3 regions of the Pseudoalteromonas sp. P1-13-1a genome follow, and region 2 is predicted to be linked to each of the others. Evidence: predicted binding sites of a transcription regulator. Region 2 holds the regulator's gene; each other region holds the start of a gene.

The links. The regulator sigma-54, encoded in region 2, starts transcription at its own class of promoters, with help from an activator protein. The targets are predictions, from matches to a motif close to GTTGGCACGNNNNTNGNNT.
Region 1: fliS (flagellar export chaperone FliS) is a predicted target of sigma-54. The motif match lies at 7,486-7,504, and genes of this name have one in related genera.
Region 3: AN391_RS17250 (DUF2726 domain-containing protein) is a predicted target of sigma-54. The motif match lies at 6,236-6,254, and genes of this name have one in related genera.

What each region holds. Positions count from the first base shown of each region.
Region 1 is NZ_LKDV01000022.1:194-10,872, reverse strand. It holds gene fliF (flagellar basal-body MS-ring/collar protein FliF) at 1-1,679, opposite strand, end outside; gene fliE (flagellar hook-basal body complex protein FliE) at 1,700-2,032, opposite strand; gene AN391_RS13670 (sigma-54 dependent transcriptional regulator) at 2,206-3,630, opposite strand; gene AN391_RS13665 (PAS domain-containing sensor histidine kinase) at 3,627-4,739, opposite strand; gene AN391_RS13660 (DNA-3-methyladenine glycosylase I) at 4,872-5,462, shown strand; gene AN391_RS13655 (sigma-54-dependent Fis family transcriptional regulator) at 5,756-7,192, opposite strand; gene fliS (flagellar export chaperone FliS) at 7,548-7,949, shown strand; gene AN391_RS13645 (hypothetical protein) at 7,954-8,250, shown strand; gene fliD (flagellar filament capping protein FliD) at 8,357-9,796, opposite strand; gene AN391_RS13635 (flagellar protein FlaG) at 9,853-10,287, opposite strand; partial or broken gene AN391_RS13630 (flagellin) at 10,453-10,679, opposite strand, start outside.
Region 2 is NZ_LKDV01000003.1:93,281-103,959, forward strand. It holds gene AN391_RS04040 (KpsF/GutQ family sugar-phosphate isomerase) at 1-50, shown strand, start outside; gene kdsC (3-deoxy-manno-octulosonate-8-phosphatase KdsC) at 51-602, shown strand; gene lptC (LPS export ABC transporter periplasmic protein LptC) at 599-1,153, shown strand; gene lptA (lipopolysaccharide transport periplasmic protein LptA) at 1,143-1,691, shown strand; gene lptB (LPS export ABC transporter ATP-binding protein) at 1,688-2,413, shown strand; gene AN391_RS04065 (RNA polymerase factor sigma-54) at 2,483-3,982, shown strand; gene hpf (ribosome hibernation promoting factor) at 4,010-4,297, shown strand; gene AN391_RS04075 (PTS sugar transporter subunit IIA) at 4,302-4,754, shown strand; gene rapZ (RNase adapter RapZ) at 4,774-5,619, shown strand; gene AN391_RS04085 (HPr family phosphocarrier protein) at 5,660-5,932, shown strand; gene mgtE (magnesium transporter) at 6,071-7,429, shown strand; gene AN391_RS04095 (zinc-dependent metalloprotease) at 7,476-9,905, opposite strand; gene AN391_RS04100 (class 1 fructose-bisphosphatase) at 10,061-10,679, shown strand, end outside.
Region 3 is NZ_LKDV01000036.1:8,654-19,332, reverse strand. It holds gene AN391_RS17275 (aldo/keto reductase family oxidoreductase) at 1-618, shown strand, start outside; gene AN391_RS20710 (hypothetical protein) at 632-808, shown strand; gene AN391_RS17270 (peptidoglycan DD-metalloendopeptidase family protein) at 883-2,196, opposite strand; gene tyrS (tyrosine--tRNA ligase) at 2,576-3,775, shown strand; gene AN391_RS17260 (regulatory signaling modulator protein AmpE) at 3,831-4,775, opposite strand; gene mtnN (5'-methylthioadenosine/S-adenosylhomocysteine nucleosidase) at 4,776-5,483, opposite strand; gene AN391_RS17250 (DUF2726 domain-containing protein) at 5,603-6,196, opposite strand; gene folE2 (GTP cyclohydrolase FolE2) at 6,312-7,232, opposite strand; gene arcB (aerobic respiration two-component sensor histidine kinase ArcB) at 7,459-9,777, shown strand; gene arcA (two-component system response regulator ArcA) at 9,792-10,508, opposite strand.

The DNA of each region.
Region 1 (10,679 bases), on a different contig from region 2:
GATGAGAGTTCCGGTTCGTTCGCTACAAGTGCTCTTACCGCTTTAAGCAAATCTTCGTCGCCATGTAAGTCTGGCAGCTGCAGTGTACCATCACTTGAGAAACCAACAGCAGCAGAATCAAAGTCTTTATTTAGCATATCTAGCGTGCTATCGCCAATATCAACCCCTGAGCTTAATGCATCTTCGTCGTACTCTTCAAGCGTATCATCTGGGTAGATCAAGCGCTTAAGCATAGGCTTAACAACCGCCATAATTAATACAATAATAACTAAGGCGCCAAGCACAAGGCGGATGATTTTCATAAACCAATCTTGTTCCCACAGCGGTACTTCTAAGTCTAAATCAACTGCTTCACGCACAAATGGTACGGTTACCACTTCTAATGCATCGCCACGTTGCATATCAAAACCCACCCCACCTTGTAATAGGCGACGTATATTTGACAAAGCTTCTACTGAGCGCGGTGCCATGGTTGTTTCGCCGTTTTCACCTACTTTGGGCACATAATCAACAGCTACCGATACGCTAATTCTGCGAATAACCCCTGTTTGTTGACGCTTATGCGAAATGGTGGTGTCTAGCTCAAAATTACGCGTAGCCTCTTTATGCACTCGGCTTGGATTGGTTGCCGTACCAGCATTGCCCTGGCCTGCCACTTCTGGGATAGTTGAATTCATAGGTGGTTGATTAGTAAGTGCCCCAGGAATACCTACCGCTAAGCCACCTATGTTGTTTTCTTCAAATGTGGTTTCGCTTCTGACTGCTGGTAAGTCTGGGTTGTAGCGCTTTTGTGTTTCCTCTACTGAGCTAAAGTCCATGTTTAAATCAACTTGCGCCGTGTAGTTACCCAAGCCGACTACAGGAATAAGAATACTGTCTATTTTTTCTAAATACTCTTGCTCACGCTTTCTTTCAATGTCGTACTCTTTACGAGAGCGTGCTGCTAATGAGTCTTGTGAGCCAGAATTAAGTAGACGGCCGTTTTGATCTGTTACTGTCACACGTGCTGGCTCGAGACCTTGTACTGCAGAGGCAATCATATCAACGACTGAATCAATCTCTTCACCATCAAGCGTACGGCCACGTTTAAGAGTCAATACCACTGTGGCTGATGGCTTTTTCTCTCTGCGTGCGAATACGTTTTCTTTTGGGATGGCTAATAAAACTTTAGCGCGAGTAACGTTGTTTAGTTCTTCTATAGTGCGGGCAAGTTGTTGCTCGCGGCCATGTTTTAAGCGCTCACGCTCGAGCCGTTGGCTCACACCAAAACCCATATCTTGCATTATGATATCGGTGCCTGAGGTAGGACCTTGCTCTAAGCCTTCACGCGCCATCAATAATTTAATGTTTTGATACTCGCTTTCATCAACCGAAATAACGTTGCCGTCTAGCTCGTAGTCAATTTTTTGTGCATCTAAAAAATCAAGTGTTTGGATCAGCTCTTCTGTAGGCATTTTGCCAAGCGGACGCATATCGGGTTGGCGCGCCCAAATAATCACAAATATGGCAATAGCTAAACAAATAGCCAGCGCAATAATTAGGGTAACTTGGCGAAGCACATCAACCCCATTTAAGGCGCTTAAGTAGCCCGACTTTTGTTCTTGTTGCTCGTTGTCTTCACTTTGGTCAATACCGCCGCCAGCAAGAGCAAGATCTGTTGATTGATTAGATTGCGCCACAATAATTCTCCACTACCTACTTAAACAGGCATGTTCATAATTTCTTGGTATGACTCAACAAGTTTATTTCTTACTTGTACTGTAGCCTCAAATGCCACTGATGATTTTTGCGAAGCAATCATTGCCTCAGCAAGCGATACACTTCTGTCACCCATTTCAACAGCCACGACTTTTTGTTTCGCATCTTGTTGTAGGCCATTAACCGTATTTAATGCATCGCTTAGTAAGTCACCAAATTGAGCCGATGACGTTGGCTGAGCTTGCGTGGGTAGCTTATTAATTTGATTTGTATGGCCTGCTTCTAAGGCCATTGATTGCATTTCTTGGAATAACGCGCTGTTTTGAATTTTCATAATTTTCTCTGGCAAATGCAGTTAACGTTCATAAAGGGATTAAAGCACAAAGCGTGCCATAAAAATAAACCTTTAATAACATACAGTTAACTATTATTTTTAAGAGTCAGAGATTTGACAACCCTAAACTAAGCGTGGTTAGTTTAGGGTTATGTACAGAAGGGAGAGTTAGTTTATGCGGGTAGTGAAATACCTAAATCGCGCATTTGTGCGAGTTTATAACGTAAAGTACGCGGGCTGATGCCAAGTGTTTGTGCAACATCTTTACGTTTGCCTTGGCAACGGGCGAGGGTTTCTAAAATTATTTTATGCTCTTTATCTTTTAGCTCATCTTTATAGCTGCCAGTATCTACGCTCGGCAGTGAGCTACTCGCCTCTGCAGGCGTTATTTTGTCATCATAATATGCGTCACTGGGAGTACTCTCTTGCTCAGGCGCTATAACCTGAGTAGGCGCAGTGGTGCTCGACGCTTGCATTAAATTTTCAATAAAAATAGCCTGCTCGCCAATTACACTGCCCGTTCGCAAAATAAGCGCACGTTGAATTACATTATCAAGTTCGCGCACATTACCTGGCCAGGTATGGCTCAATAGTTTTTGCTCGGCATCGCTATCAAGCGTTGCTAACGGCTCTTTATTTTTAACTAAATGGCGCTCTATTAAATGCTTAGCCAATACAATTATATCGCCTGGGCGCTCACTAAGTGGTCGCCACATTAATGGGAATACATTTAAGCGATAATATAAGTCTTCTCTAAACTTATTATCTGCAACAGCTTCTTTAAGATCGCGGTTACTGGTTGCGAGCACTCTCACATCGAGTGAAATTGTTTTGCGCGCACCTAAACGCTCAACTTCACGCTCTTGTAATACTCTTAATAGTTTAGCTTGCAGCCCTAAGTCCATTTCTGTTATTTCATCAAGCAATATAGTACCACCTTGGGCTTGCTCAAATTTACCTGGGCACGCTTGTATTGCACCAGTAAAGGCGCCTTTTTCATAGCCAAACAAGGTGGCCTCAAGCATATTTTCGGGAATAGCCGCGCAATTAATTGCCACAAAAGGCGCATCGCATCGGTTTGATTTATCGTGAATATATCGCGCTAATACCTCTTTACCTGAGCCACTAGGGCCAAGCACCATTACACTTGCATCTGAGCGAGCCACTTTACTTGCAAGTTCTAATAGTTGAATACTGCTGGGGTCGGCTACAATTGGGCCATCAGTGTCTTTTGGTTTTTCGGGTAAATAGCGGCTAACCATATTTAAAAGCACCTCAGGGGCAAATGGTTTAGCCATATAATCAATTGCACCTAAGCGCATTGCCTCTACGGCATCATCAATCGTTGCGTAAGCTGTCATCATTAATACGGGGAGTTCTGGGTAGTTAAGCTTAATGCTCCTGAGCAAATCTAGGCCGCTCATCGCGCCCATTTGCACATCACTTACAACCAATGAAAACTCAGATTTCTTTAATTGGATCATGGCTTGCTCAGCACTTTGCGCTGCAACGCAGGCAATACCTGACATTTCTAACGTGTCTATGAGTGCTTCTCTTAAGCCTGCATCATCTTCAACTACCAGTATTGTATTGCTCATGCTGTTTTCTCCTGCGTTGAGGCCGTGCATATGGGCAGCAATAAACTAAAACATGCACCACCATTGGCATTATTAACCACTTCAACACGTCCTTGATGCGCATTTGCCACAGAACTTACAACAGCAAGCCCAAGCCCTGTACCTTGGCTTTTAGTGGTATAAAACGGTTCAAAAATTTTCTCTATTTGGCTCAGCTCTACCCCAGGGCCGTTATCGCATACGCTAATACGTACGGTGTCAGGTTCGCTACTATCGCGCTGCGCTTTTAATGTCACCTGTGCTTGGCTGCCAATAATTTGAATACTATTGTGAATAAGGTTTTGAATAGCGCTGGCCAGCGCAGTTTTATTACCGGTGATTTCTATATCTGGCTCTGGTAACTCAACAGCAAGTTCACTGTTATTTAAGGCCACCATTGCATCAGCACCTAGTTTTACTTCGTTTAAAAGCTGCTGCATAGACACTTGCTCAACCACTTGCTGCTCACCACTTTTAGCAAAAAGCAGCATATCGTTAACTTGGGTTTCTAAATCTTTTAAACGTGACATAAGCTTGGTTTGAAAGTTATCGCGTGATGTTTCAAGTAGCTTTTTAGAGCCCAAATTGGCCGCGTATAACATAGCTGCAGAAAGCGGTGTACGCACTTGGTGCGCAAGCGATGCCACCATTTTACCAAGCGCACTTAAGCGCTGCATGTGGGCAACGCGCTTTTGTAAACGGCGCGTTTCGGTTAAATCTGTCATTAATATTAACTGCCCTGGCTCTGGCGCAAGTGCTGTAATATCAAGTTTTATAAGACGACCATCTTTGAGCGACACTTCATGTCCATCATCTTGGTGAGGGCGAAAAGAGCGTTGAATAATGTTAAACCACTTCTCCCCTTCTAGCGGTTCGCCTAGCATATCAATTGCGATTTGATTGGCTTTTGCAATAAGCCCTTTGCCATCAAGTACAACAACACCTGCTGGCATGGTATCAACTAAGTGCGACAGCCAACTTGCTTGTTGTCTTAAATCACTTAATTCACCAATGTACTCTTCTTGAAGTAAACATGGGTTATACTGATTTGCAGTAATAAACTGTGGTTTAAGTACACTCGCAAGGGCCATAATCAAATCTCTTAATGATGTAGATATAGGGCTTGATGCATAATTTATACCAAAATTATTTTATATATTTTTCATTTGGTTAGCTTACAATAACGCGTAACAAAAAAATGACGCACAAAAAAAGGAATAATAATGAGTGAGCAAAATAAATGCCGTTGTGCGTGGCTCGACACCACAAAACCAGACTATGTGAAATACCATGATGAAGAATGGGGGGTGCCCCTTTATGACGACACACTATTATTTGAATTTATTACGCTAGAATCAGCACAAGCGGGACTCAGTTGGTACACTATTTTAAAAAAGCGTGCAGGGTATAAAAAAGCATTTGCCAACTTTGATGTGCAAAAAGTGGCTAACTTTACAGCCGGTGATATAGAGCGGTTAATGCAAGATAAGAACATAGTACGTAACCGATTAAAAATAGCTGCCACGATTAATAATGCTCAACGGTTTATCGAAATTCAAAAAGAGTTTGGTAGCTTTAGTCATTATCAATGGCGATTTGTGGGCAATAAACCAATTATTAATAATGTAAATAGTGATGAAGACGCTCCTGCAATGAGCGAAGAATCAAAAGCATTTGCAAAAGATTTAAAAAAACGAGGCTTCAAGTTTTTAGGGCCTACAACGGTGTACGCACATATGCAGGCCTGTGGCATGGTAAACGATCATAGTAATGATTGTTTTAGAAAAGAAGAAATTATAAAGGCTTTTGGTTAATAAGTGATTTATTACCATAAAAGTGATCTGTTCACAAAGAGGATAAGAGACGCTTCGCTTTAGAGCAGTAACGTGTAAGCTAACTGTGGTTTCTCATTTAACCTCGTTTTTTTGGGTCTAAGTAATTAAAAGCTGCGCTTTTTACGCGAGCAAGCTCAGCGTCTACCGTCAAAGTTTAAGTTTGCGTTTATCTTATAGACGCCAAGCTTGCTTGCGTGACGGGCAAAGCCCGTAAATTAATTCCTCAAAAATGAGTAATAAATAACGAAAAACCTATCAGCATTTGCATACTACTAATCTCGTGACAGATTGTACTTTTTCATTTTTTCGACAAGTGTTGTACGCCTTACACCTAGTATTTCTGCAGCGCGCGCAACAACGTAATCAAAACGCTCTAACGCTTGGGTAATTAAGCTTATTTCAAGCTCGGCTAAATACTCTTTAAGTTCAATGCCCTCTTCGGGTAATACGCCAGATCCCTGTTGGCTAAATTCAGGCTCTGGTTCATTATCATAATCGCTAAAACCTGAGCTAAAAATATCGTTAAAGGCATCTTTTTCAAGTAGCTCTTCAGGGTATTCAGGCTCGTAGGCATCTACCTCGATGTAGCGGTATTTATTAGGTAAATCGGGTACATCCACTACTTTTTCAGGGAACATAATCACCATGCGCTCCACTAAATTAGCAAGCTCACGGATATTACCAGGCCAAGCATGTTCTTTGAGACTCTCAACTGCGCGCTCTGTAAATTTAGCCGACGTACCACTTTGCTCATTAACACGGCGCATTAGCTCTTTAAGTAATAAAGGTATGTCGTCAGCACGCTCATTAAGTGACGGGTTTTCAATAGGAAACACGTTTAAACGGTAATATAAATCTTCCCTAAAGCTGCCCTTTTCAATCATTTCCTCAAGGTTGCGGTGGGTAGCGGCAATAACACGTACATCTGCTTGAATCGCTTTTGTGCCACCTACACGCTCGTAGCTACGCTCTTGTAATACGCGAAGTAGCTTAACTTGCATTTGCAGTGGCATGTCGCCAATTTCATCTAAAAACAGCGTACCGCCTTGCGCTAATTCAAACCGCCCTTTACGTGCAGAAATAGCGCCGGTAAACGCCCCTTTTTCATGGCCGAATAACTCACTTTCAAGAAGCTCTCCTGGAATGGCACCACAGTTTACTGGTACAAATGGCCCCGTATTGCGTTTAGATAATAAATGTACATTACGCGCAACCACCTCTTTACCCGTACCCGACTCGCCTAAAATAAGCACGTTTGCATCGGTTTTAGCCACTTGCTCTATCAAAAAGCGTACGTTTTTAACCGCGTCAGTTTCCCCTACTAAACCATCAAATGTTTTATGTGGCTTATGATGCTTGTGACTTCCAGGAAGCATACGTTGGTACTGTTGGCAGTCGTGTAATAACTGTGTGGTTACTTCGTGATTAAACGGCTCACAAATTAGTCCCACTACATTAGCAATGCTTAATAATGGCTTGAGTGTTTCACCAATGAGTAAAAAAGGCAGGGTTGGGTAGCGTTTAATTAAGCCTTCATGATCTAAGCTTTGTAATGCGCCTAAAATAACAATGCATTCTTGCTGTTGATACTTACTACATACTTCTTCAAAGTCATTTTCATCAAGCAACTGCACAGCTTCCCCAATAAAGGTAAGTGATGCATGTAATCCTATTGCACGGTTATTATTATTATCTAAAATCAAGATCATAGTTAGCGAGCCATAATTTCACTAATTCATTTTATTAGCTAAATTGTAAGCGAGATCTGTATGGATGCAAGTAATAGCGGCGGTTTTTTGACATAAACGCCAAAAAATAGACATCGCTATAAAACAATAATACTTAATAATTAAAACTTAAGTATTGTTTTGTTGTTTAATACTTAAAGCTAATGCCATGTCTTGTTTTTTCTTAGTGTATGAATCTACGTAGGTCAAAAATATAAACTATAATTAACTTAAGTTGAAAGCAACAATGCCGATAACTAAATAAATGCAATATGCTTGGCATTAATATTGCTTTTGTTACGTACAGACGATTTTACATATTTATTTAGGATTTTCCATGGCTCATGTTTCATTAAAAAAATATTCTCAAGTGCGCGCCAGCAACATCGCAGAAATGGCGCCCTATGAGCAAATTAACCTTATTTTTAGTAACATAATTGGCCGCTTGGCCGCTACTAAAGGGTTTATTGAGCGCAAAGAAATAGAAAAAAAAGGCGAAAACATCTCTGCCTGTATTTTACTCTTAGGTGCATTACAAGACGCGCTTAATTTAGAAGTGGAACAAGATCCGAGTATTTCAAATAATTTATTAGCACTTTATGACTACTGCCAAAGACGCCTTGTGCAAGCAAATGTTGACAATGATATTGAGATTATTTCTGAAGTAGCTGGCATTATTAAAGAAATTAAAGAAGGGTGGGATAGCATTCCTGTCGATCAGCGTAATCCTGCGGTATAAGCTAATGGCTTTAGAGGAAAAAAGTAAAGCTGAGCATATTAATCAATTGCTCAGCAAAATCGAATTATTAGTGCAAAGCAATAACGCTGATGAAGCTCCCCCTATTATGGATACTTTAAATAGTGAGCTTAAGCGCTGGTGCGAAAGCGATAACCCGCCTACCGCCGAGCAACTTGTGGCTGTGCAAACCAATATCAACAACATTAGCAAGCAGGCAAATGCTGTAAAAAATGAATCATCTAAAGCCATAATTAAGCAAAAAAAAACAGGTAAAGCAATCTCGGCTTATAAATCGGTATAGCTACTTCTAGCAGTTTTAAAACTTACTAGGCATCTTAAAGGCAATATTTAGACATAAAAAAACCGTTTTTAAACGGTTTTTTTATGTTCATAATTAATATGGAAAATTAAGAATTATTACTCACCACACCAGGCATATTTTCAAGCTGCGCTTGCACGTAACTACTTGTCGAGTTTAAGCTCGCTACCAATAAATCCATGGCGTTGTATTGAGCGTATAGCCTGTCAGATAACGATTCCATTTTACTTGTCAGGCTTTCGCGCTGTTCATCAATATCTTCTAATTGATTTGTTTTACTGTCGATACGGTTTTGAATAATACCATCGGAATCTGTATAAAAGCTCATTAAGTCATCAAACGATTGGGCAAAGCCGCCCTCGTCTTCATCAGTGCCTACAAAAAACTGCTGTACTAAATCTACGTCTGAATCTATTTGCTCGTTTAGTGTTTCAGTATTGAGTGATAAAACACCGTAACGGTCTGTTTCTACACCTAGCTGCGAAAGCGACAGTGAATTACCATCACCTAAATCAACCGACTCAGTTATTTCACTACGTAGTTTTGACATAACACCACGAAGGAGTGAATCCCCTGCCATTACACCAGCGCCACTTTCACCTGATGCACCTAAATTATTACTAAGCTCTAACAGTTCGTTGTAACTAGTGATAAAGCTATTTAAACCTGCTTGTATATTATTATTATTTTCAGTGACTGATATATCGCTAACATCATCGTCGGCATCATGTAATTTTTTTACGGTAATATCCACGCCATCAATTACATTGCTAAATTCATTTGTATTGCTTGATACCGTTAATGTGCCATCAATCGTTATTTGTGCATTTTGTGCAGCGTTTACTTCTGTTAGGTTTGTAGTATGGTTTAGTGGGTCTGCGTCAGATACATCGTAAGCTAACCGTGAGAGCCCACCAGTGTCAGTGTTATTACCATCGTCATCTTGTACGGTAATAGTAATTGCATTGTCTTCACCAGTTTCTTTACTAGTAAGTACTAAATGCTGACCATCATCACTGGTTACTATAGTTGCTACAACCGAGTCGTTACTGTCATTCCCAGTAAAAGGGCCGTTATTAATTTGGTCACGTAAATCTTCTAGAGTATTAGTTGCAGACAGAACAGTAGAAAAACTGTTTTCACCAGAGCCAATTGTAATTAATCCGGCGCCTATGGCTTCATCGGCCGCAAATGCAGGAGATGATAATTTATGAGCTTGCGCTAATGCATCTACTTTTACGTTGTAGCTACCAGGCTGCGCATCTTCATCCGCACTGATAGATATAAAGCTATCGCTACCAGATGTGCTACGCTTTTGATAGTTATCGCTATCGCCTAACGCTTGCATCGCAGTCTGTACCTGCTCTAAAGCAGACTTTAATGCACCCGCAGCTGATATATCTGTAGTTAAATTACTTTCGGTATTATTTAAACGAGCTTCAGCTGGTGCTTGCTCAGCATTAACCAATGCATCCACAATGTCTGATACTGCTAAACCCGAGCCTAAACCATTAAACGAAATAGACATACTTCACCTCTTTAAACCCAAAAAACTTAACTAATAATATATCAACACTACGGCGATTAAACCGTTTGGTCGATTAAAATACCTGCAGACTCAGAAAGCTTTGACACTAAGCTTAATACTTCTTCCGAAGGGTATTGCTTAATTACATCACCACTTGTTTTATCAAGTATCTTAATTACATCACGCCCAGAGTCTTCATCAACTTGAAATTGCAGAGTACGGTTCATTTCCCCCATGAACTCTTGCAATTGCTGCGCCACTTTTTCAAGCTGCTCACGTTCAAGCTGTTGGTTTTTCGGACTATTGCCCTCAGAGCTTTGCTGTGTATATTGTTTATTTAACTGGTTTTGTGTGCCTTGTTCATCCATTTTATTTACGTCATCAACAGCGCGCTGAGTCAATGTTGATCCACTCTGCCCTACTTGTTTATCTTCACCAGTTAAAGATGTTGATGCTATCGTAACTTCTGCGTTTGAAGTAATGGTGTTCATAACGCCTCCTAGAGCTGCCGAACTTGTATAATTATCAGACTAACAATAGCTTAATTTATACCCTTAAACCACAAAAGGAGGTAGCTAAAGCCACCTCCTTGTTTTAAAACTAATACTGACTTTATGTACTAGCTAGCTATTCATTAAGCTATAACGTTTAACTTATTAACCTAATAGGCTAAGTGCTGTTTGTGGTAACTGATTCGCTTGCGATAAAATTGACGTACCTGCTTGTTGCAAGATTTGGTTTTTAGTCATCTCTGCTGTTTCAGTTGCAAAGTCTGTATCTTGAATACGGCTACGTGATGCAGATACGTTTTCAGAAATATTAGCTAAATTGCTAATTGTATGACCAAAACGGTTTTGAATCGCACCTAAGTCGGCGCGTTGAG
Region 2 (10,679 bases):
CTGTGGGCGCCTTAAATATGCAAGACCTCTTAAAAGCAGGAGTATTATAAATGCAATTTAAAGATCTCTATCAACCGCTAAGCGATGATGCCAGAGCACGCGCCAAAAAAGTAAAACTACTCATATGCGATATTGATGGTGTATTTTCTGATGGCCGAATTTACCTCGGTAACCAAGGCGAAGAGTTAAAAGCATTTAATACAAAAGATGGTTTTGGCATTAAGGCACTGATCAATAGCGGTTTTGAAGTTGCGGTTATTACGGGGCGTCATTCAAAAATAGTGCAAGCTCGCATGAGCAGCTTAACCGTACAGCATATTTATCAAGGCCAAGAAGACAAACTTATTGCTTATCAAGAACTCAAAAACACTTTAAAGTTAACTGATGAACAAATAGCCTATATTGGCGATGATGGACCTGACATGCCCGTCATGGAGCGCGTTGGTTTTGCCGTCGCAGTAAACGATGCGCACCCGCTAATTAAACGCTTATCGCATTACACTACACAAATGCCTGGTGGCTTTGGTGCAGTGAGAGAGCTCACAGATTTACTCATGCTCGAAAACGGTATAGCACTTACTACACAAGGTACCAGTTCATGAATGCAGCACGCGTTATACTCAGTGTGTTATTCATCGGCTGTATGGTTTGGCTTTGGTACCCTTATTTTACGCAAAGCAATGTAGCACCAGAGCAAGAACCAGAAGTCATTGCAAAGCCTGATTACACCGCTATAGAGCTTAAGCAAACAACCTATGACGAGCAAGGTAAAATAAGCCATAAAGTTACCGCGGCTAAAATGGAGCTGTACCAACAACTTGGTTTTACATTTTTTGAAAAGCCTATTTTTACTTTATATAACGAAACACAAACATGGCGAATAAACGCTGACGAAGCAACGCTTTACGAAGATAAACAACTTATTTTAGAAGGCAACGTGGTTGCCAAAAATTTAGTTGATAACGCCATGATAGATAACATCAATGCCGACAACATCGAAGTCGACATTAAAGCGCTAACAATGCGCTCTGAGCAGCCAGTGGTTGTCACTGGGCCAAATTTAAAGATTGTCGGTAAAGGCCTTGAAGCCGATTTAAAAACCGCAGTAATAAAACTAATTAACCATACGCGAACAATATATTATGACCAATAAACTCACTAAAATACTTATTATCCCATCGCTGATGCTGGCATTTAGCGCTTCTGCTGCTGAGCCTGCTGCTCAACCGCCAGCAAACCAAATTTCTATTAGTGCAGACCGTCAAGAAGGTCAACTTAAAGAAAACGTAGGTATTTTTGAAAAAAACGTCGAAATTGTGCATGGGAACCGCAAAATTACAGCCGACCGACTCGAAGTACATAAACGTGAAGACCTAGGGGATAACAAACAACTGCTTATTGCCACTGGCAGCCCTGCCTACTTCGAAGAAAAACAAGACGATGGTACCGTAATGAGTGCCAGTGCAAACGAAGTACGTTACGACGTAGCAAAGCGCTTTTTAACACTTGTTGGGGATGCCGAAGTCGCGCAAGCCGGTCAAAAAATTAATGCTAAAAGTATTACCTACGATATGCAGCAGCAGCTTATTAGCGCAGAAAAAGACGAAAACTCAACGGATCGTGTCCACACAATTTTAGTGCCTGTTGAAGCAAATATTAAAGAAAAAACAGGTAACGAAGGTCAACCATGAGCACCTTAAAAGCAGAACTATTAGCAAAAAGCTATAAAGGCCGCCAAGTTGTAAAAAATGTAGGCCTTGAGGTAGAAGCCGGCAGCATAGTGGGCTTATTAGGCCCTAATGGCGCAGGTAAAACCACCACCTTTTACATGATTGTAGGGTTAGTACCTAGCGACAAAGGTAAAATATCTATTGATGATAACGACATCACGTTATTACCTATGCACAGTCGTGCTCGCTTAGGCATTGGCTATTTGCCGCAAGAGTCATCTATATTTAGAAAGCTAACAGTTTATCAAAATTTAATGGCTATTTTAGAAACGCGCAAAGAGCTAAATAAAGCCGCGCGAGAAGAAACGCTTAACAACTTACTTGATGAATTTAGCATTCAACATATACGTGATAGCCAAGGTATGGCGCTTTCTGGTGGTGAACGCCGCCGTGTAGAGATAGCCAGAGCACTCGCAGCGAACCCTAAATTTATTTTGTTGGATGAGCCTTTTGCTGGTGTTGATCCGATTTCAGTGTTAGATATAAAGAAAATAATAGAACATCTTAAAAATCGTGGCATTGGCGTATTAATTACCGATCACAATGTAAGAGAAACCCTTGATGTTTGTGAAAAAGCCTACATTGTTTCTCATGGGGAGCTAATTGCATCTGGCACCCCAGAACACGTATTAAATGACAAAACTGTACGCGATGTTTATTTAGGCGAGCAATTTAGGCTGTAACATTTAAGCCACACCTACAAGCATCTGCTAATATTAATTATAACAACATAAAAGGATTGTTAGAGATACATGAGGCAATCATTACAGCTGCGCATGGGCCAGCAACTTACAATGACTCCACAATTGCAACAAGCGATTCGCTTGCTGCAGCTCAGTACATTGGATCTCCAGCAAGAAATACAAGAAGCACTGGATAGCAACCCGCTATTAGAAGTAGAAGAGCAAGATTACACGGAAGAGTCGGCTGGAAAAAATGAACAAAAAGCAGATACGGATGATGTAACCGTAAGCGCATCGGCTGATGATACAACCAGTGAATACGAGCAAGACAGTGGTGAAGCTTTAAATAAAGACACCGTTAGCGATGATATGGCGATGGATGTAACTTGGGATGAGTACATGAGTGCAGCCCCTGCGGCATCTTCAGGCCCAATGCCAGAAGATGAGTCTATTTATCAGGGCGCCTCTACTGAAACGCTACATGAGTACTTAATGTGGCAACTTCAGCTTACTCCTTTTAGCCCCACTGATGAAGCTATTGCTATAGCCATTGTAGAAGCTGTAGATGACTCGGGTATTTTAACGCTAAGTTGTGAAGAAATTTTAGAAAGCTTTAACCAAGAAAACGATGACGACGTTGAGGTTGAACTGGATGAAATAGAAGCCGTTTTAAAACGTATTCAATTATTCGACCCTGTAGGTATAGCCGCGCGAAGCTTACAGGAGTGCTTGTGTATTCAGCTTAATCAGTTTGATAAAGACACCCCTTTTATAGAACAAACTAAAATGATCTTAACCGATCACATTGATCTATTAGCGGCACGCGACTATCGTACATTAATGAAAAAGACTAAGCTTAAAGAAGACGAGCTTAAAGAGGTCATGACTCTTATACATACCCTCAACCCAAAACCTGCAGATACAATAGTAAGGGAAGAGTCTGAGTATGTCATACCGGATGTATCAGTTAAAAAAATTAAGGGCCGTTGGGTGGTAGAGCTAAACCCAGATAGCATGCCAAAAATACGCGTAAATAGTCAGTATGCGGCCATGTCACGTACCGTAAAATCTAGTGGAGATAGCCAGTTTATTCGCTCTCATCTGCAAGAAGCTAAATGGTTTATAAAAAGTCTTGAAAGCAGAAACGACACGCTGCTAAAAGTAACAAACTGTATTGTAAAACAGCAACAAGCGTTTTTTGAACATGGCCCCGAAGCCATGAAACCAATGGTTTTAAACGATGTTGCTGAAATGGTAGAAATGCACGAATCAACAATTTCGCGTGTTACTACGCAAAAATATATGCATACGCCACGTGGTATTTTTGAGCTTAAATATTTTTTCTCAAGCCACGTAAGCACTGAAAACGGCGGCGAATGTTCGTCAACCGCAATACGTGCCTTAATTAAAAAGCTAATTGCCGCGGAAAACTCAGCCAAACCATTGAGTGATAGTAAAATTGCGGATATATTGGCAGAGCAAGGAATTAAAGTAGCTAGACGCACAATAGCAAAATACCGTGAATCGCTAGCTATTCCACCGTCAAATCAGAGAAAGAGTTTGATATAAGACGTAAAAAACAAAGAGGAAATGCTTATGCAACTAAACCTAACTGGTCGTCACGTAGAAGTAACTGATTCACTTAGAGACTATGTAAATAATAAATTTGCAAAGCTAGAAAGGCACTCAGATCATATTAGCAATGTGCATGTCATTCTCGATGTAGAAAAACTCAACCAAAAAGCAGAAGCGACTATTCATGTAAGCGGCGCAGATTTATTTGCCTCAACAGAGCACCAAGATATGTATGCTGCTATAGACTCGTTGATTGACAAGCTCGATCGTCAAGTCATAAAACATAAAGAGAAGCTTGCTAGACACTAATATTATGAAATTAAGTACATTAGTATGCCAGGACTGCAGCAAAGCTGCGGTCCTTTTTAGTAGTAAAAAAAGAATTTTAGAATTTATCAGTGAGCTGGCTCATGAAAAGCTCCCTTACTTACCGCAACAGGATATTCTTAATGCGCTAGCTAGCAGAGAAAAACTAGGTAGTACGGGTATTGGCCGCGGTATCGCAATTCCGCATGGCAGAATGGGTGGCGTAGAAGAACCGCTTGCGTTAGTACTCGTTAGTGACAAGCCTGTAAACTTTGATGCTATTGATAACTGTCCTGTTGATATTTTTGTTGCACTCATCGTACCAGATGGCGATAACCAGCAGCACCTAAAGACTCTAGCAACCATAGCTGATAAACTGAGCAATAGAGAATTTTGCAAACAGCTGCGAAACGCTAAAACCGATGCAGAACTGTATCAAGTAATTGTTGATCAATCGTAGTAAATACTAAGGGCTATAAATGGAGTTAATAATCATAAGCGGCCGTTCCGGTTCAGGTAAATCGGTTGCTTTACGTGTGGTTGAAGATTTAGGCTATTATTGCGTAGATAATATCCCGGTCAACCTGCTGCCCTCTTTAGTACGTAGTGTTTCAGATAACTATGACAAAATAGCTGTTAGTATCGATGTTCGTAATATCCCCAAAGAACAAGACGAGTTTAACGATATTCTCGAGTACCTACCGGACTTTGCTAAACCCACTCTGTTTTATTTAGACAGTGATGATCAAACACTCATAAAACGTTTTTCAGAAACACGCAGATTACACCCTTTATCCATCGATTCATTGCCGCTCGACTTAGCAATAAAAAAAGAAAAAGAGCTGCTTGATGTACTTGTAACCCGCGCAGACTTTATGCTTGATACGACTGATTTAAGTGTTCACCAATTGGCTGAGTCAATTCGCGAAAAAATACTCGGAAAAAAAGATAAACAACTAATTGTAACGTTTGAATCGTTTGGTTTTAAACACGGCATACCTAAAGAAGCTGATTATGTATTTGATGCTCGCTTTTTGCCAAATCCGCATTGGGAGCCTGAACTTAAACCGCTTACAGGTCTTGATCAACCTGTAAAAGACTTTTTGGCAAACCACAGCATAGTGCAAAAATTTACTTGGCAAATTCAAACATTTGTACAAACTTGGTTACCACACTTAGAGCGCAATAACCGCAGCTACCTGACTATTGCAATAGGTTGTACGGGTGGACAACACCGCTCAGTTTATTTAGCCCAAACTATAGGTGAGAGCTTTGCAATGACACATCCAAATGTAAAAATTAGGCACCGTGAGCAAGAAAAGTAACCTTAAAATAATAACCTGTTCAGTTTAGGTATAGTAATTTATGCGTTGTGAAGACACGTTTTTAATAAAAAATAAATTAGGCTTACACGCCAGAGCGGCAACGGTCCTTGCGCAATTAGCTGTGCAATTTGATGCTAAAATTACCTTACATCAAGATGATAAAGAAGCCGCTGGTGATAGCGTATTAGCCTTAATGCTACTCGAAAGTAGTAAAGGCAAAGAAGTTAAAGTTGTATGTGAAGGCCCAGACTCAGAAAAGGCTTTGCATGCGGTCGGACAATTAATCGCACAGCGATTTAACGAACAAGAATAAACGTTTAATTACCAAGCTTACTCATACATTTTTGCTTTATACCCTGATTTGTGTAGCTTGGTAAATGAATAGTGTTTAATTAGATTAATCACAATGCGGTTAATCGCCTCCCCTCGTATATAAAAAATTAGGATGCCAATGCCAGAAGCGTTTGAACAAGACTACCCACTGCAACAACTAAAACAGGTGACTAAATCACTTAATAGTGGGCAATTTGTTCAAGTAAGACGCATGCTAGCAAAAACGGCCCCGTGTGATACTGCCCTTTTACTTGAATCCTCTCCGCATAAAATTAGACGCATGCTTTGGCAGCTGGTTGACCCAGATGTACAAGGGGACGTGCTAGAAGAGCTCTCTGAAGATGTACGTTTAGGCATCATTGCCCAAATGGAACCTGAGCATATTGCCGCCGCCACTGAGGATATGGGCCACGATGATTTAGGTGAAGTACTACGTAGCCTACCTGACACCGTGTATAAAGATGTAGTTAGCGCGATGGACACGCAAGACCGTGAACGTGCGACACAGGCTTTATCATACCAAGAACGCTCTGCAGGCGCGCTAATGAACACCGATACGGTGACCATTCGCCCAGACGTTACACTTGATGTTGTACTGCGTTATATTAGGCTGCGAGGTGAGCTACCAGAAGGCACTGATGATTTATACGTTGTTGATAAGCACAACTGCTTTTTAGGTGCGTTATCACTTAGTACGCTTTTAACTAATCCGCCTGAAAAAATTGTTCAAGATTTAATGGATGAAGACTGTGAGTCTATCCCTATCTCGATGGATGAAAGTGAGGTCGCTCAATTATTTGAACGCCACAACTGGATATCTGCACCGGTAGTCGATGATAACGCACACTTGCTTGGACGTGTCACTATTGATGATATTGTTGATGTTATTCGTGAAGATGCTGAGCATAGCTTATTAAGCTTAGCGGGTCTTGATGATGAAGAAGATACCTTTGCACCTGTTTTAAAAAGTTCAAAAAAACGCTCAGTATGGCTTGGCGTTAACTTACTTACCGCCCTGGCTGCTGCCTTTGTGGCCAGCTTTTTTGAAAGTACCTTAGACATTCTCCCTATTTTAGCTGTACTCAATGGCATAGTGCCCTCAATGGGTGGTGTAGCAGGTAGTCAGTCCTTAACACTGGTTATTCGCGGTATAGCTGTGGGGCACATTAATCAAACTAACCAACGTTTTTTAATGGCTAAAGAATTGGCCATAGGCGCATTAAACGGGATTATTTGGTCATTACTTATTGCTGGTGTAATTGCACTTTGGCAGTGGGATTTTATGCTTGGCGGCGTGCTCGCATTTGCTATGTTTATGAATCTTGTAGTAGCGGGTGTTGCTGGCGCATGTATTCCTATTTTATTGAAAAAAATGAATATAGACCCTGCACTTGCCGGCAGTGTTGTACTAACAACTGTGACTGATATTGTTGGTATTTTTGCCTTTTTAGGCACAGCAACGTGGCTACTTATTTAGCAACCTAACCCTAGGTTAAGTAGCCACTATTAGTTAAAACGTAAAATTATATTGGTGAGCCTGGTGGCATTGGTAAATTAGTAAAGTTTTCAGGCCACTTACCAGCTTTTATAAACTGTTTAATTTGCTCTGCTAAATACTGCTTAAACGCGCTTTCGCCGACACTGGTGTTACTCAGCATTGAATTTTGATTGTACTCATCACTCAACTTAACTAAGTAGTAACGTAACTGCGCTTGCACCTCTGGGCTTACTTTATCGCTTGCCACTAAATCGGCTATATTTTTTGCAGTTAAAAACTGTACACGTTGAGTGACTTTACCTTTCATCGTATTAGGTGAAGACACATTAAACACGTGACTGTAAAGCTGCTCAAGCAACTCATCTAAGCTATAGAAATTGTAATTACGCACTTGTTGTTGAGCTAAACGATTTAAACGCTGTGGGTTTAATAATAAAGATAAGCTATGCTGTGCAGCGACTTCTGGTAAAGCCATTGCATCAAGTGTTAAACCTGTGCGTCCAGTTATGCTTTCGCGCGATTTAGACTCCCCATAGGCCTTTGGCGGAATAAGCGCTAACACTGACTCGGGCAAAATTAAATTAGCGGGTTTTAATGTGGATAAAATAGCATTTACCGCTTCTTGCTGCTGCGCTTTTGCAACCACTTGTGCGCCCTTAACAGGTGAATTGTCGCGTGTTTCGTACTCGTAATTAACCCCCGCTATAAGTTTAACTGCAGCCTCTACTTGATAGCGATGAAATAAATAGAGCGGCACAAGTTTTTCTTCTAACTGCGAAAGAGCATCGCCCGTTTTAATGTTGTTAATGCCAAATTGCGAAAGCGCTTTTTTACGTACATTAAGCACTCTAAGTAGCTCTTGCGCTGGGTTAGTACCGTTATCCCATAAGTGTGCTGTAGGGTGTGCACCGCCCTTAGCGCGTGCGTCACTGTCAGATATAAACTCAAGCCCCTTGGCTTTGTTCTCTTTTATTATTGCAGCAAGTTCAGCGCTTTCGTCCTGATTAGTAAAGTCGCTGTAACCATATTTAATAACTTGGGTATCCCATACACCCATACCACTTGCATAGCCTCGAGTTACGTCAAGTTCACCTTGCTCGTTAAAGCTAAGAAGTGGGTGTGGGTAATCCATAACCGAGGCTCTATCACCCACCGAAGCCGCAAAATTATGCGCAATGCCCAGTGTATGACCAATTTCGTGGGCACTTAACTGACGGATCCTATCAAGCGCCATTGCTTGTAGGTTTTTAGCTACCTCGTCCCCTTTTAAATAGGGAGCAGCAAGTGCTTCGGCTATTAATATATCTTGGCGCACACGCAGTGAACCAAGCGTAACATGGCCTTTTAATATTTCACCTGTGCGAGGGTCTATTACAGAGCTTCCGTATGACCAACCACGTGTAGCACGGTGCACCCACTGAATTACGTTATAACGGATATCCATAGGGTCTGCATTACTCGGCAGTACTTTTATTACAAATGCGTTTTTGTAACCAGCAGCACTAAATGCATCATTCCACCATTTACCGCCTTCTAATAAGGCACTTTTAACTGGCTCAGGAACGCCTGGGTCTAGGTAGTAAATAATAGGCTCTACGGGCTCACTTATCGGTAAAGTTGGATCTTTTTTAGCTAAACGGTGACGCGGTATGTAACGCACAAACATGGACTCATCAAGCGCAGCGGCATAGTCTTTATGCTCAATACTCCAATACCCTGATTGCGGGTCAAATTTGCGCGGCGTGTAATTATCATCGGGTAATTTAATAAGGGAGTGATGCATATGCACCGTAAGTGCATATGCATCGGCACTCACTTGGCGAACAAATTCACCCGGCTTTGTGCCTTTAAACGTTAATACAGCTTCAAGCTCGGTGTTTTTTACAAACGCCTTTGAGCGACTCATGTACACAGCACTGCGTGATTCATCAAGGCTAAAATTACCCTGTTTACGTGCAGCTAATTTTCGACTAACCCCGTGCACATCACTCAATAAATAAGGTGTATAGTCAATCAATGCGCTGGTTTTATCTTGTGCAACAACTTTAAAGCCCGCTAAGATACTTGATGCAAAGGCCTCTTTAATACTTTGTTGCTCGGCTTTATTATTGGTATTAGCACGATAGTAAGTATTTACAGCGCGCAGCATTACTTTATTGCCAAAACGCTCAAACTGCACAAGGTGCGTATTACCAAGTTGGCCTCTATCTAGACCAATATCGTTTGAGCCAACTCCATAAGGTAAGCTCTGCTGAAGTAAAAATTGCTGTTCTAATTTATCTACTTTTAAGAACACTTTGCCATTTTGTGTATCGTAATAAAACGAAAAGTACCCTGGAAAGTGATTCATTTGGGCAGTAAATTCATCTATAGACTTAATTGCTGCGTGCGCTTGGGTTATGATAGAGCACAGCACAGTAAAGAGTATGTAACTTATTAGTGGTATTTTTTTCATAATCTTATCTTTGTTATTGGCGTTTTAAGTACGATTAGGTAGCACCATTATTACAGTGCTATTTAAACAATACAGGTATTTAAGACGAAATTCAGCGCACTAAGTTAATCTCTCTCACATTTAGATTAGCTAGTACACGTTATCAGGAAAATAGAATGCGTAGACTCCCACCCGTATTACTAGAAGACGGTTGCCCTAGAGAACTTTTATCGTTAATTAGAACCATTTTAGCAGCATGTAAAGAAATATCGTTTCGTGTTGGCCAAGGTGCGCTTTCTGGCGTATTAGGGTCAACGCTTGATGAAAACATTCAAGGTGAAACACAAAAAAAGCTCGATGTACTCTCTAATCAGCTTTTAAAAGATATTTTACTGGAGTCTGGGGCAGTTAAAGCCATCGCCTCAGAAGAAGAAGACTACACAGTTGCAGGTAACCAAGACGCTAAATACATTGTGGCGTTTGACCCCCTTGACGGCTCATCAAACACCGACATAAACTCACTGGTTGGTACTATATTTTCGATTATGGAAGCGCCTGAAGGCTCAGATGCCGCCGATCAAAGTATATTTATGCAGCCTGGCCATAAACAAGTGGCTGCAGGTTACGTACTTTACGGCCCATCAACTATGCTTGCACTTACTACAGGTAAAGGCACACGCATGTTTACGCTAGATAAAACCCAAGGCAGCTTTTTACTAACACAAGATTTTGCCACTATTCCAGCTGATACCAACGAATTTGCTATTAATGCGTCTAACCAACGTCATTGGCAAC
Region 3 (10,679 bases), on a different contig from region 2:
AAGCGTTTAAACACCGATTACCTCGATGTGCTTATGCTTCATCGCCCTGATCCGCTAATGGAAGTGGAAGAAATTGCACAAGTGTTTAGCTGCCTACAAGAAAGCGGCAAAGTACGTAATTTTGCCGTATCGAACATGCAGCAGCATCAAATGAACTTTTTACAACATGCCCTAGATATGCCTATTGTGGCTAACCAAATAGAAGCAAGTTTACAAAAACACCAATTTGTTGATGAAGGCGTGTATGCCGGTAATGCAGATGGAAAAGATCTTAACTTTACACCGGGCAGCGTAGAGTATTGTCGACACTTTGATATTCAAATACAAAGCTGGGGAAGTTTATGCCAAGGTCTATACACCGGTGGGGATTTATCGAATGCATCGCAAGCCGATATAAATACCAGCATACTCGTAAATAAGCTTGCTGCACTTTACGATACAACGCCTGAGGCGATTGTTTTAGCTTGGTTATTACGCCACCCTGCAATGATACAACCTATTATTGGCACAACGAACGTTGAGCGTATTGCTGCTTCATGCGATGCGCTAAACGTGCAGTTAAGTCGCGAACATTGGTATGCATTGTATGTAAGCGCCAAAGGCCATGAGTTACCATAAATAAGGTTTAGAAATGAATATATTTGTTATTTTAATTTGCTTGTTTGTCGCTCTTGCAGTACTGATACCTTTGCTTGAAAAGTACCAAGGTAAAATGGGGTTGGATGGCGCAACTAAATACAGCAAATATATTTGGCCACTAGTGATGGTTTCTTTGGTCGTACAGCTTATTTATGTACTGATGTATTAATGGTTTATAGCGTATACAAAAAAGCCTTTGCAGGGTAAACCAGCAAAGGCTTTTTATTATCTATAACTTATACGTTACTTAAGTGCTAGCTGTAGTTCGCGATTGCGTTCAAGCTGTGCAATAAAGTTTTCTGCAATAGGCTTAAACTTAGCAAGTTCAGAGCGTGGTAACGGCTCAGACTTAGGTAACTTAACGGTTTTAGGGTTACGGTGTACACCATTGACTAAAAATTCGTAGTGTAGGTGCGCGCCGGTTACACGGCCGGTAGCACCCACGGTACCAATTTTGTCACCTTGTTTAACCTTTTGCCCTGTTTTAACAAGCTTTTTGTTAAGGTGTAAGTACTTAGTTACATACTGCGTGCCGTGGCTTATAAATACGTAGTTACCATTGTACTTACTGTAGCCTGCTTTAATTACTTTACCGTTACCCGAGGCTACAACCGGTGTACCTGTACGTGCTGCGTAATCAATACCACGGTGTGCTCTTACTTGCCCAGTTACTGGGTGTAAGCGACGTGGGTTAAAGCTCGAGCTAATATACTTAAAGTTTACCGGCGCACGTAAAAATGCTTTTTTCATGCTGCGGCCTTCAGGCGTATAAAAGTTTCCATCGGTATGGCGAATAGCCGCGTAACGCTGGCCTTGGTTTATGAATTCTGCAGCAATGATTTTACCAGTGCCAATAAACTCGCCATCAACATAATGCGACTCGTAAATTAGCCCAAACTGATCGCCCTTACGAATATCGTTGGCAAAATCCACATCCCAACCAAATATATCAGCAAAGTTCATTATTTGGCGCTCGCTTAAGCCTGCAGCAATTGCTGAGGTCCAAAAGCTACTAGAAATTTCGCCACCGGCTGTTTTGCTCAGTGTTTCTATTTCTTTGCTATCTATTGATGTGTCGTAATTACCTTCGTCATTTAAGGTAACAAACAAAGTATCTGTTTTTGAAATAACATAACGAAGCTGCGCTAAATCGCCGTTTTCTGCTGTTGCAAAACTCAGTATTTCACCTGGGTGAATTTTAGTCAGCTTACGTGTTTCAGCATTGGTGTTAATTAGCTTATGAAGGGTTTGCGCTGAAAAACCAGCACGCTTGAAGATAATTGCTAAATTATCGCCGTTTTTAACTTGGTGATCGACTAAGTCGTATTCTGGCAGCTTTTCTGCTGCTTCTGGCGAATTTAATTCAGTTAATTTTTCGTTGTCTTCAACTTTAACTTGTAACTCGTAACGCTTACCAATTTCTAGTGCATTTGCACTATTGTCTTTGGATGCAGTCGCTTTTTCTGAAGGAAGAAAGGCTAAGCCAACAATAGCAGAAACCAAACCTAGAATAAGCAATTTGTGTTTTTTGGGAAGCGTGTTAACCACGTGAACCATAACGTGCCTTTTCTGCTGTCGTGAAAATAAAATGGATATTAATGCAGGATATACGTAATAAGGTACGAATACTAGTAAATATAGCTAAAAGCCCCGCAATTGTTAGTAAATTAGCAATTTATGATTGTTTAAGTTTATCGATTTAAACTGATTCTAAAGTGCGTTAAAATTAGTGCTTAAACACCATTTCTAATTGCCTAGCACAGTAAGACTAAGTTTATTAAGTTTAGTTGCATTATTCGCATAAAAAATTGTTTTAATTAGGTAGAAATTTGTTATGTTAGCAACATAAGTGCTTTTGGTTTAAATCTGTTTTAAACCCTTATGTAGCAAGTCATCTAGTTGCCCCTTCGTTGGCAGAATTTTGGAGTAATACACAGTGGATTTACAAACCGCTCTAGCAGAGATAAAACGCGGTGCAGAAGAGATATTAATTGAAGACGAATTAGTTGAAAAACTAAAGTCGGGCAAAAAGTTAAAAATTAAAGCGGGTTTCGATCCTACCGCGCCAGATTTACATTTAGGTCACACTGTACTAATTAATAAAATGAAAACCTTTCAAGATTTAGGTCATGAGGTTATTTTCTTAATTGGTGACTTTACTGGCATGATTGGCGATCCGACTGGCAAAAATGTAACACGTAAACCACTGACTCGTGAAGATGTACTTGCCAATGCTGAGACTTATAAAGAGCAAGTGTTTAAGATTTTAGATCCTGCAAAAACAACGGTTGCCTTTAACTCTCAGTGGATGGAAAACCTAGGCGCTGCGGGTATGATTAAACTTGCTGCCAATCAAACTGTAGCGCGCATGCTAGAGCGTGATGATTTTAAAAAGCGTTATGGCAGCGGTCAACCCATTGCTATTCATGAATTTTTATACCCACTTGTACAAGGTTGGGATTCGGTTGCACTTGAGTCAGACGTAGAGCTTGGTGGTACTGATCAGCGTTTTAACCTTTTAATGGGGCGCGAGCTTCAAAAAGTAGAAGGTCAAAAGCCGCAAACAGTATTAATGATGCCGTTGCTTGAAGGCACAGACGGCGTTCAAAAAATGTCTAAGTCGCTAGGTAATTACATTGGTATTACGGATGCGCCAAACGATATGTTTGGTAAAGTAATGTCGATTAGTGACGTACTTATGTGGCGTTATTACGATTTACTAAGCAGCTTATCAATCGAAGAAATTGCAGCGCAAAAACAACGCGTAGAGCAGGGCACTAACCCGCGTGATATTAAGATTGAATTGGCGAAAGAATTAATTGCCCGTTTCCACAGTGAAGAAGCAGCACAAGCTGCACACGATGACTTTATCAAACGTTTTCAGAAAAAAGCGCTACCTGATGAAATCCCTGAGCTGACAATTACAATTGCAGATGAGGGTATTTTAATTGCTAACTTACTTAAAGAAGCTAATTTAGTAGCCAGTACATCTGAAGCAATGCGTATGATTAAGCAGGGCGCAGTAAAACTTAACGGTGAAGATAAAATCACTGATACTAAGCTTGAGGTAGCAAAAGGCACAACCGCTATTTACCAAGTAGGTAAACGTAAGTTTGCGAATATTACTGTTGCGTAAGCGCAGTTAAAACAAAAAAACCAGCTTAGGCTGGTTTTTTGTGCGCGTTAAAAAACTAAATAAGCTTTACAATTTCAATGCTGATAATGACTAACAGCCAAAATACACGTGCTTGATTTAACCTATTAATTATTACGGGCACATCATCGGGAGATGGCAGTCTATCAGTACCAATTCGCATTTTATTAAAGCGCTTACCAAAATAAACTGCAGGGCCGCCTAGCTGTACGCCCATAGAAGCGGAGCACACACTTAAAATCCACCCTGTATTTGTTTGATAAAAATGTCTGCCATAGTGCTTTATGTAATGCATACTTTGTTTACTGGCTTTGCTTGCGGCAATGGTTAGTGCAAGTATGCGTACGGGGATAAATTCGATTACAAACAAAAGTATTTTAAGCGGTTTTAAAAAATGGCTGTTAGGTGATATATCGGCGCGCCACGCGTGTTGTATTAAAGTGAGGAGCCGATACGCTAAAGCGCTAATTGGCCCAAGCAATAAAAATATAAATATAACGGTAAAGTAATTGCGAGCTGTGCGTAAAATTAAGCTTTCAATTAAGGCTTTCATGATACCTGGCGCTGAGAGCTTATTAACCTCTCGGGCAAGCAGCGGCTTTACAAGTTCTCGCGCGGTAGATTTTTGGTTTTGTTTTACGAGCTTGGCAACACGCAGGGCTTTTTTCTCAATCGCTTTGCTTTCAAGGCACAAATATAAAATAAGACCTGCGAGCAGTTCAGGGTAAAAGGCAAATTCAAGCAGTAATACAATAATAATAAGAATAACGCTTAAAACTAATGTACTGGCAAGAGTGGCGGCTAAATAAAGGTAGTTTTTAGGCTCATGTGGTTTATAAACCCGTTTTCCTATCGCACTAAAAACAGCGGTTAATACTGTATTAGGGTGATACCAGCTTTTTAACGGGAAAAAGCGCTCAGCAAGGAGCGCTACAAAAAAGGCAATAAAGTCCAAATGGTTTTGAACAATATTGCTTAGCATTTACAGTGTAACTTTTGTTAGTTTTTCTAATAGTGCAACAACCATTTTTGATGAGTTGATTGATGCTGTTTCTAGGTATTCTTCAAACGACTGCGGTGACTCTTTTCCAGCAATGTCAGACATAGAACGAATAACAACAAATGGGGTATTAAGCGCAAAACATGTTTGTGCAATAGATGCACCTTCCATTTCTACAGCTAGCATTGTTGGAAAGTCTCTACGAGCTTTATCAATACGTACAGGGTCACACATAAATGAATCACCGGTACAAATTAAGCCTACTAAGGTTTTTACTTCGCTGATTTGGGCAATGGTCTGCTCGGCAGCTTCAACAAGTTTTGGGTGTGCGGCAAAGCCTGCAGGCATTTGTGGAACTTGGCCAATTTCGTAGCCAAAAGCAGTTACATCTACATCGTGATGACGTACTTCTGAAGAAATAACAACATCGCCAACACTTAATGAGGGATCAAAGCCACCGGCAGAGCCTGTGTTAATAACACAATCAGGATTAAAGTTATCAATTAATAACGTGGTTGCAATAGTTGATGCCACTTTACCAATACCCGATTGCACAAGCGTTACTGTGTTACCAGCCAATTCGCCTGTGTAAAAAGTAAACCCTGCTTTAGTTAGCACTTGTGGGTTTTGCATTGCTTCACGTAAAATTTTAACTTCTGGCTCCATTGCGCCAATAATACCGACATTCATAGTGTTTGATTCCTGAGTTTGAATACGTAGATTATACGTGAAGTTAGCAATAAAAAACAAAAAAGCGAGCTGTTTTACGGCTCGCTTTAAATACTTTTAGGAGAGTATTTAATTCTATTTTAAATTTCGGCTAAGGCAGTGGTTTGCGCTTTAGCCTGAGAAGGTGACAATACCGCAGGTTTGCTGACGCGATTACGAGTTGGGCGAGCCGATTGCACGGCAGGTTTGCCTATTTTAAACATAATTGCATCGCGCACCTCAGAAGGCCGGTAGCCTGATTTTACTTTCATACGAATATGTGGAATGCCTGCTGACTCTAGAGCACCGTTTACAAACCAGTCGCGCTGAGCTTTGTGGCCATCTTTGTTGGCATTATTAACTAAATCGACTGCAGCCACTATCGTCATTTTTTCTTTATCGACCAGCACAAAATCGAGTTGTTTATTTTTAGCTTTAGCTAAGGCTGCACGTTTTGATTTAGCAGATAGCCCTTGCTTACAGTCGATGACATCGATAAGTTTGACGCGGCTTACAATTTTATATTGATCGCCTACCGCACGCTCTAAAAGATTTAAAAATGCCCCCTCAACCTGTGTAAACACGGTTTGTTTGCGGGTAAAAGGATACGGGTTTCCGCCATCATCATTAAATTTTGACGCAACCACGGAGGCCCCAACCACTAATACTAAAATTGATAATAAAGCGAATTCCATACGGTAACTCCATAACAACAAATTGACACTGCTCAAACAAAGCAATTTACGTGCCTAAAAATTTGGTGTTATGCGTTAATTACCGTATGTATTTAGTATTAATACAGCGCTGATATTAGGCTTTGTAGCCGCCTTCAATACCTTTGACGGCAATAGCAACCGCATCATGCGCATGAAGTGATTCATAGTGATTAATTTGCAGCCAGTAATCACTATAATTATTATGCTCAAGTACCGCTTTAATTTTCCGAGCAGCGTCTTCACAAAACATTAAATTTTGACCGTTAAGGCGGGCAAACTCTTGCTCATCTTCGCGTTTTACTGCCGCTTGTACAGGTGTTTTTAGCTCAGCTTCTAATGTATCAATTAAATTGACTACATCAAATTCACTAATCGTGTTATTTAGCTTTACTTTAACGTTGGCAATCGAACGCTGTGAGTGAGGCGTTGCCACAATACCCTGCGTTGTGCCTAGCCATGCTAAAACGTCTTTTTGATTCAATGTTTCTTGGTTAAATTTTTCGCTAAACGCATTTTGAATGAGTTGGCGAGCAAGTGCTGCAGAGCACGGGCAAGTAGATGAATAAGTTACATCAACGCTTAGCTCAAAATTAATTACGCTATTTTCAATGGTACTGGTTAGGGTAATTGGGTAGCTTTTCCAACCTGCTTTACCACTTAATAACGACTTACGACGCAGTGGTAACTCAAATTTAAATTCTATTTGGGCTTTGTCACTTAACCCTTTATGGCTGGTAATAAAAGTATCGAGTGCTTGAGCTAAAGTGTGTGGGTTAACTTGTTGCTCTGTTGAGAGTAAATCAAGCGCCAAAAATAGACGCGACATATGAATGCCTTTAGCGTCTTCTTTATGCAAATTAACAAAGGCACGCGCTTTTGCATTAACGGTAACGGGTGCTAAATCTTTCGATTCAAAAATAAATGGCAGTTCTATTTCGCCCATACCAACCCAGTCTAACTTACCTGTTTGTAAGGCGGGAGCCGTATCAGCTATATCGGGCATATTGGTTTGCATGTGCGCTACTCGTTATTGGTCATAATAAAGCGCAGCATTTTACACTAAATAATTTATTGCTGAAATGATGAGTTTAACGAGTAGGCAAAAGTAAACATGAAAATTTTCTGTTTTTGTCGCACAACATGAATATAGCTAATAGAAAAATGCTAAAATCTGCTGCAAAATGCGTTTGACTATTAATAGGCACTTTTTATTTATGCCTAGTAACGAGATACACTGACCTATGACCGATTCTTCTTTGAGCCCTTGGGCTCGAGTACTTTCTAGTTTAATAACTCGCTTTGGTGAGTTAAAAACCGCGGCAATGTGCTACGCGCTTTTATTAGGCGTGTCGCTTATATTGTCGAGTATGTTTTATTATGTGGCACTCGGTGAGGTTAATTTAGTTGATATTTTAGCAGTGGTATTTTTTACTGCGGTTGTATCTCCTTTTATGATCAGTATTTTACTCAACTCGATTAGACAATTAGATGCCTCATATGCTTATTTAGACAGCGCCACCAAACAAGAAAAACTATTAAACCAAACATTAAAAGATAATATTAACCGCCTTAATATTGAAATAGATGAGCGAAAAATGGCGTTTCATGCCAAGCATCGCGCTATTGAAGAGCTACGCCGTGAAATCGCGGAGCGTAAAAAAACTCAACAAGAACTTGCTCAACAAGGCATGCTTCTTCGCTCTATTGTCGACTCCTCCCCTGATTTATTTTATTACCGAGATAACAATGGTGTGTTTGCCGGCTGTAATAAAATGTTTGAAGAGGTTATGGGCAAAACCAGCGCTGAATTAATTGGTAAAACCGTAGAGCAGATTTTTCCAAGCTACTTTTTAGCAGAAGTACTCAGAACGGATAAGAAAGTAGAACAAACGCATCAAGCGCTGACAATTGATGTTGAATACATGGTAAATGGTGAAAACCGTTGGTTTGAGCTGCGTAAATTACCCTTTATAAACGATCAAGGGGACTACATAGGTTTATTGGCGTTCGGGCGTGATATAACTAGCCGTAAAGAAGCAGCACAAGCGCTTGAAACAGCCTATAAAGATAAAGGTAAGTTTATAGCAACGCTTAGCCATGAGCTGCGCACACCATTAAATGGCATTGTAGGCTTAACCCGAATGCTACTTGATACAGAGCTTAATAAACAGCAGCGTAGTTGGTGTAATACAGTGTTTTCGAGCGCTGAAACGTTAGGTAATATTTTTAACGATATTATAGATTTAGACAAAATAGACCGCGAACAATTAGATATAGCAACCGATTCAATCAACGTTTCAGACTTTATAAACGATGTAGTGAACTTTGCTGGATTAATTGCGGAGCAAAAGGAGCTTGAGTTTTCAATTGAGCGAAACGGCACATTGGATGTTTATGCCTTGTTAGACCCAACGCGTCTTCGCCAAGTAGTGTGGAACTTAATTAATAATGCCGTTAAATTTACCCAGCATGGCGAGGTAAAGCTCACATGTAGCCGAGAAGAGCGAAGTGATGGCCCATGGCTTGAACTTAAAATATCAGACACAGGACAAGGAATCCCAGAGGATCAACTCTCGCGCATATTTGATATGTACTACAAAGCGCCCGACCTCAGCGGTAAAAATGCGATTGGCTCAGGCATTGGTTTAGCCGTTACCAAAGCGTTAGTGAGTGCAATGAAAGGAACTATTTCGGTAACCAGCACAGAAGGTGAAGGCAGTTGCTTTACAGTAAATATACCGCTTAGCTTATGTGTAGCGCCTACCGAGCAAAGCTATGAAGGTAGAAGTTTATACATATTACTTGTAGAGGATGTGCCATTAAATGCCGAAATTGCGACTAACTTGTTAGAGCAGCGCGGCCATGAGGTGATTTGGGCCGAAACCGGTGAAGATGCACTTTCGTTTGTAGAAACCGAAGACGAGCTTGATTTAGTACTACTTGATATGCAACTGCCCGATATAAATGGTGATGAAGTGGCAAGACAAATACGTGCCGATAGCCACTTTGATAAATTACCTATTGTTGCGCTGACCGCGAATGTACGTAGTGCCGAAGAAGACCTAGAAGGTATATCGGTGCAAGGGGCGCTTGCTAAACCAATTAATACAATAAAGCTTGATAAGATGCTCGCTGATTTGTTCGATATTCAACAAAGTGAATCAGACAAGCCACTGCTAACCGTTAGTAAAGAAGCGCTTGAGGGCATTAATGCAGGTGTGCTTGATGTTGAAACCATTGAAGACTTTGTAAACTCTATGGGGCTTGAAGTATTTAAGCGCAGTAGTGGTTTGTTTGAAAAACTAAACCCGCAATATCAGCAAGAGCTACAAAGCGCGTTAAACCAAAGTGATAGGGAAGAGTATAAATCGGTGGCGCATAAGCTTAAAGGTGCTGCGGGCTCGGTAGGATTAAACGATGTACAGTTACATGCTAAAAAGATGGAACACGGTGCGCTTGATGAATCAGATGAAGTATTAAAAGAGTGGTTAGATATACTGGCAGATAAAATAAATGAAGGACAAAGTGCCCTTCATTCTTTTTTACAATTATTAGAGTAAGCGGTTTACTCTAATTAAGCGTCGATTTTACCAATAAAGCGGTAACCTTCACCATGGATGGTGCTGATTAGCTCAGAAGTAGAATTATCACTTTCAAAGTGCTTACGAATACGACGAATCGTTACATCTACCGTACGGTCATTAGCGCGAAGCTCGCGGCCAGTCATATGTTTAATAAGTTGCTCACGGCTAAAAATACGCCCAGGAGAGTCAAGCATTAAACGAAGAGCGCGGTATTCACCTTTAGGTAAACGCTTAGCATCACCATTTGGTGATGTTAAACAACGGCTATTTTCGTCAAGCTCCCAACCGTTAAATGTAATTACACCGTTAGTTTCTAGCACTGACTCTTCGCCGCCTAGCGCAGTACGAGTAATTAAGTTGCGAGCGCGTATAGTCAATTCACGAGGGTTAAAAGGTTTAGTGATGTAATCATCAGCACCAATTTCTAAACCTAAAATACGGTCTACATCGTTATCACGGCCGGTTAAGAAGATTAAACCGACTTTGCGTTTTTGGCGTAATTCACGTGCTAAAATTAGCCCGTTTTTACCCGGTAGGTTGATGTCCATAACTACAAGATTGACGTCATCATTATTTGTAAGCTTGTCATGCATATCATCGCCATCAATGGCTTCAATAACTTTGTAACCTTCAGCTTCAAATAAACTCACGAGGTTTAGTCGAGTTACGTCTTCATCCTCTACGATTAGAATGACTGGCGTTTGCATTATTAATTAACCTTTTTGGAATATTTTATTTACAAAAAATCGAATTTTAACTAAATAATTCGATTACTAGAGATTATAGGATTATACCCAAATGTTAACAAGAAAAAACAAGTTGGATAAAAATAAAACAGTAGGGGTGTTCCAAACTAACCAAAAGGCATTGTGCAAAAA